DNA from 2 places in the Maridesulfovibrio sp. genome. Region 2 is predicted to be linked to the other one. Evidence: predicted binding sites of a transcription regulator. Region 2 holds the regulator's gene; the other holds the start of a gene.
What was found. The regulator sigma-54, encoded in region 2, starts transcription at its own class of promoters, with help from an activator protein. The targets are predictions, from matches to a motif close to CTGGCACGGNNNNTGCTT.
Positions count from the first base shown of each region.

Region 1: a site for sigma-54 is predicted at 1,362-1,379, ahead of ACKU35_RS05260 (ammonium transporter). Genes of this name have one in related genera too.

Region 1 covers NZ_OY780933.1:1,171,981-1,175,126, reverse strand. Annotated here, with positions in the region: gene ACKU35_RS05260 (ammonium transporter) at 35-1,237, opposite strand; gene ACKU35_RS05255 (metal ABC transporter solute-binding protein, Zn/Mn family) at 1,672-2,568, shown strand; gene ACKU35_RS05250 (hypothetical protein) at 2,647-2,880, opposite strand.
Region 2 covers NZ_OY780933.1:3,557,842-3,560,987, forward strand. Annotated here, with positions in the region: gene hpf (ribosome hibernation-promoting factor, HPF/YfiA family) at 1-452, opposite strand, end outside; gene rpoN (RNA polymerase factor sigma-54) at 501-1,916, opposite strand; gene lptB (LPS export ABC transporter ATP-binding protein) at 2,234-2,956, opposite strand; gene ACKU35_RS15940 (LptA/OstA family protein) at 2,999-3,146, opposite strand, start outside.

The DNA of each region.
Region 1 (3,146 bases), 1.8 Mb from region 2:
ATCACATCCCAAAACACAAACCGCGTCCCGGCGTCTAAATCTGGTACCCGGCTTCACTGTGTTCGGAAACGTCCAGACCGGCGACTTCATCTTCTTCAGAGGGGCGCAGACCATAAACCTTATCGACAACTTTAAAGAGAATCCAGCTTACTACAAAGCAATATCCCCATGTGGCAATGCAGGATTCAATCTGAATCCACAGCTGGGAAGCGTTGCCGTAAAACAAGCCTTCCGCGCCGATGCTGGCAAAAAGACCGGTGGCGATAGCACCGTAAGTTCCGCCAAGACCGTGAATACCCACAACATCAAGGGAGTCATCATAGCCGAATTTGGATTTCATGAGTACTCCGCCGTAGCAGACAATACCGCCGCCGAAGCCGATTAGAATAGAAGCCATGGGAGTTACAAAACCGGCTGCCGGAGTAATAGCGACCAGACCGGCGACAGCTCCAGAAGCGGCACCGAGAGTAGTGGGTTTCCCGCCATGCATACCTTCTACAAGCAACCAGCCAAGGACAGCCGCTGCTGCGGCAAGATGAGTAGTGACAAAAGCATTGGCAGCCAGACCGTCAGCTGCCAGCGCGGAACCGGCGTTAAACCCGAACCAGCCGAACCAAAGCATTCCGGCACCGAGCAGGGTCATAGGCAGGTTGTGGGGGATAAACGGTTCTTTGCCGTATCCTTTACGTTTGCCCATAACCAGACATCCGGCCAGAGCCGCCGCGGCTGAACTCATGTGAACAACTGCGCCGCCCGCAAAGTCAAGAGCGCCGTCTTCTCCCATCCAGCCTCCTCCCCATACCCAGTGGCACATGGGAGAATAGACAAAGATGACCCAGAGAGTAGTAAAAATAAGCAATGCGCCGAATCTCATACGCTCGGCAAAAGCTCCGGTGATAAGTGCGGGGGTGATAACCGCAAACATACACTGAAAAACCATGAAGAGAAGATGAGGCAGATTGCTGGCAGGACTGTTGACCGTGTCCATACCCACGCCATTAAGCGCAAAAAAATCTAGGCCGCCGATTATGCCGCCTATATCGGAGCCGAAAGAAAGGGAATAACCGATAACAGCCCATACTATGGAGACCAATCCAAGCATGATGAAGCTCTGCATGATGGTGGCTAAAACGTTTTTACTACGTACCATACCACCATAAAAAAGGGCCAAGCCCGGAGTCATGAACATGACCAGAGCTGAGCAAATAAGAATAAATGAAGTATCCGCCGAATTCATTTCTAATCAACCCCCGTTGATTCAAGGTTACTTTTACATAAATGTTTCTAAAATTGTCCCCACGAGAGCTTTTTTTACAATTTTAGAAAAAACTACCTTCAAAAGTGCATCTTAGTTGTTTTTTAAGCACCTATTGTGCCAAAACTGGAGAACTAATACTTGCAAAAGCAACAAAAATACACAAAAAAAACATATTTGGAAATTGAGGCCGAATTTTTTACCAATATAATGCAATCAGAACAGAAGGACGCCCCCTTCACGCAAAAAATAAAGGCAAAGATAAGCCCCAAAAAGGATAAAAGGGAAATTAATTCTCAGCAAAGGAACGAAAGGGGTGATTGAATAAAATTTAATGATAAGTATGATTGACATCCTTTAATATATTGATCACGCTCACTCCAAATGATAACGAAACTCAACCTTAAGAGGACAATATGAAAACACTTAGAATCAGCCTCACATTGATAGCAGTCGTTCTTATCAGCTGCACAGCAGCCGTAGCCGGACAATTGCAGACCACAGTTTCAATAGCGCCTATGAAATATTTCGTGGAAAGGATAGGAGGGGAAAACGTAAAGGCAAACATTATGGTCAAAGCCGGAAGCAGCCCCGCAACTTACGAACCCCAACCGAGACAGATGGCGGAACTCAGTAGGTCCGAAATCTACTTTTCCATCGGTGTGCCGTTCGAAAAAGCATGGCTTCCACGGTTCAAGTCCGCAAACAGCAATCTCGAAATCGTGAATTTAGGCAGCTGCGTGGTGCATCAGCCCATGCAGGCGCATGTTCATGAAGAATCCGGCCATGAAGAACATACACACGAAGGCCATCATCACAGTGATAAAATAATGGACCCGCATATTTGGCTGGCACCGCAATTAGTAAGGATCATCAGCCAGCAGATACGCGACACCCTGATCGAACATGACCCGGCAAACGCACCTGCTTACGTGCGCAACTACCTCAGCTTTGCAGCTGAAATTAACAATCTCGATTCTGAACTCCTTGAAATATTCGCCCGCAAAGGTAAAAAGTTCAGCTTCATGGTCTACCACCCCTCATGGGGATACTTCGCCAGTTCATACGGACTGACCCAGATTCCCATTGAACTTGAAGGCAAGGAACCAAGCCCCAAAGAACTGGCACAACTGATCAAGCTGGCTAAAAAGAATTCAGTGAAGGCTATTTTTATTCAACCGCAATTCTCGCGGAAAAGCGCCCGGGCCATAGCAAGCTCTATAGGAGCACAGGTGCAGACGGCCGACCCCCTGGCTGAAGACTGGGCCGCCAACCTGCTGCGAACCGCAAACGCATTCGCTGAAAAGCACTAAAAAAAAGTCCGCCCTTCAAAATGAAGGACGGACTTTTTACTGGCGATTACCCAACCATAAGGTCGGACACTAAACTATTCAAAAACTGAATACAGCCATGAGAGTGACCATAAATGCGATCGGAGCACGAAGCCGGACAACACAAGAGTTTGCGGTCGGCATTTCAGCAGATAGTTTATTGCGTAATTTTTTATACGCCTGATCCATTTCACGCTCACAGCCAAGCCTGTCCCGCTTGGCCTGTCTTGCCTCACTACGTAAAAGAGCCATATCTTCACGATGCATGGATACTAAATTTTCTACACTAATCATCACACCATCTCCGCATATTTGAAAACTGAGCCGATTTTGCTCTTGAAAAGTTTATGGACCGGAGAGCCCGGAGGGGTCGGGGAGGTGGAGTGGGCTCTCCAGTCCATACTTGACTAACAAGCTGCATTCCCTAAAGCACCTTTCATGCCATTTCTATTCACCAACCACGCAACAGTTATAACTAAAGGCCTAACCACTCAAGAACAGCATTTTAACATAGTCCTCATTTAGAAATATGCTGTTGACCAAGCAATATTTTATCGATA
Region 2 (3,146 bases):
ACGAGGAATTCATGGTCAAGGGTCTGCAGCTGTTCTGCTGCTTCATCAATAGTCATAGGCTTCGGAACAAAGGAGTCAGACTCCACAATTACAGGTTCCCTATACTCAGCCTCACCATAACTGAGGATGTCCATACGGGCGGGAGCACTATCCTTACGCCTGTGACTCCTCGTCTTTTCATTCGCACGACGAAGCTGAGATTCAAGCTTGTCCAGAACCATATCCACGGTAGAATACATGTCTTCGGACACTTCGTAAGCAGATACATGCAAATGGTCGGAAGTCAAAACAACTTCCGCAACATGCCTGAACTTATCCACTGACAGCTTAACCTGCATGTCAGTATTGTCAGGGTTGCTTACATACTTTACCAACTTGGAGAAACGGCTGTTTGCATATTCCTTAAGATGTTCGGATGCGTCGAAATTCTTAAAAGTAAATGCTACGTTCATAGAGAGCCTCCTTAGTAAAGGGTGAATATGCTTTAATTTCTCCGACTGCTAGAATACTTTTTTCCTCTTGGACGAGGAGAGTATTCCCATTGCAGTCCTATACTTGGCCACGGTCCTTCTTGCGATATTGACTTCCAGCTTCTCTTTGAGAATCTCAGCGATCTTCTCGTCACTGAGTGGTTTCTTTCCGTCTTCTTCACTGATCAATTTCTTGATCGTCGCCTTGACGGACTCGGAACCGACCTGAGATCCGTCATCCAGACCGAGAGCACTATTGAAAAAGAACTTTAGTTCATAAATTCCATGCGGAGTCGAAACATACTTATTTGTTGTGATCCGGCTCACAGTGGATTCATGCATTTCGATGTCTTCAGCCACCTCTTTAAGGATAAGCGGTTTAAGCTTGGTAACACCTTGAGCGAAAAACTCGCGCTGAAATCTCACTATGGATTCTAAAACCTTATACAAAGTACGCTGCCGCTGATACAGGCTCTTCATCAGCCATTGTGCGGAGCGCATCTTGTCTTGAAAATATTCCTTGTCGTCTCCCTTGGTTGATGCCAGCGTCTCCACATAAAATGCATTCATCTGCAGTTTGGGAAGACCATCTTCATTAAGCACGATGACAAAATCACCGTCATATTCATAAACATAAGCATCCGGGCTGACATAGAAAGAGTCTCCGCTTGAAAAACTTGCTCCGGGCAGAGGATCAAGCGTCTGCATCAGGTCAAGATAACTCTTCAAATCCTCCATGCTGAGCTTGAATTTACGTGCCAGCGGCTTATAGCGCTTCTTTTCAAGATCATCCAGATGATCCCGGACCAGTGAGACCAGAATAGGATCATCGTCAAGTTTCAAGGCCTCGAGCTGAATAAGCAGACATTCCTGCGGAGTCCGCGCAGCCACACCGACCGGATCGAAACGCTGGATGCGGTGAAGAACCTTTTCTACGTCTTCGATTTCAGCGTAACATGTTTCGCAGACATCTTCCAAGTCAATCCGTAAAAAACCACCAGAGCTTAAATTGCCTATAAGACACTCGCCGACAACTCGTTCTTCAGCAGTAAAATCAGAAAGACTCATCTGCCAATGAAGGTGTCCTTCAAGAGAAGCAGCCTTGGTCAGACGGGCTTCAAAGGAAGTACCCTCTTCATAAGACTCCGACTCACGAGAAGCGGACTGTTTGGAGGTGCTGGAAAATTCTCCGAGATAATTCTCCCACTCGGCCTCCTTGGAAATCTGAGCCTCTTCCGCCGTAGCGGTTCCTGCTTCAGCGTCAGCGGCATCGGTTCTTTCCGCCGCTTCAGCTTCTTCAAGGATAGGATTCTCCATCAGTTCCTGATGAACGGTATCCATCAGCTCTAGACGGGAAAGCTGCAACAACTTGATCGCCTGCTGCAACTGGGGAGTCATCACCAGCTGTTGCGTAAGCTTTAATTGTTGTCTTAGTTCCAATCCCATATATTCAGGCCACCTTGTAATATATTCTCAAATTCATTTCATTTCAGTCAGTTGCACACTGAAGCAATAAAAAAAATAATCTTTTATCCCCCAGCCTTGATTTAACTATGCCACATCCATTTGCAACATGCAACAAAGACCTCTGAATTATCTGATATTTATGGATTTTTTACACAAAATTTTTGCGCATGAAAAAAGTGTACCAATGTTCGGGCAGACTGTAAATCAACAAAGACTAAATTAATCAAACTTTGATAAAAAAAGCCGGAATTCATAAAAGAATCCCGGCTGATAAATCACATATTTCAGTAGCGCAGCTAAAGACTGAAACTGTCTCCAAGATATAATCTGCGCGCCTTGGTGTTTTTGACAATATTTTCCGGCGAGCCGTTAAGAATCACACGGCCTTCGTAGACAAGATAAGCCCGGTCACAGATTGATAAAGTTTCACGCACGTTATGATCCGAGATAAGAATTCCCAGCCCCATATCCTTCAGCGTGGAGATAATATCCTGAATATCAATGACTGCGATAGGATCGATCCCGGCAAAAGGCTCATCAAGCAGAATAAATTTAGGGTTGTTGATCATGGCCCGCGCAATTTCCAGACGACGCCGTTCACCACCGGAAAGATACATGGCCTTCTGGTCTGCCAAACGCAGAATCCCAAGCTGATCCAAGAGTTCATCCGCCCTCTTGGGCACTTCTTTACCTGACAGCCCGGTATGCTCGATGATGATCTCAAGGTTCTTGCGAACAGAAAGTTTTCTGAAAATTGAACTTTCCTGCGGCAGATAACTGAGCCCGAGACGAGCCCGCTCATGCAGAGGCAGACGGGTTATCTGCTGTTTATTGAAATAAACTTCCCCGGAAGTTGGCTTCACCACCCCCACAAGCATATAAAAAGTAGTGGTTTTACCTGCTCCATTAGGCCCGAGCAGCCCCACGACCTCGCCCTCGCGCACGGTCAAACCTATTCCGCGGACAACCTCTTTGGGCCCGTAATTCTTGACCAGTTTTTTGGCGATAATCGAAGACATATATTTCCCTTTTGATGCGCGTCGCGCTTTTGATTGTATCGCCTACGGAGACACATTTTTCGGGGTATAGAAAATAGCCTCAATGGGCTTATTGCCGCCGACCACCTCTGCCCGGTTATCCTTCAGGTAAAATTTAATCTCATCACCCTGAATATTATTAGGCCCGTCCTGCAACTCGGCATTACCATTC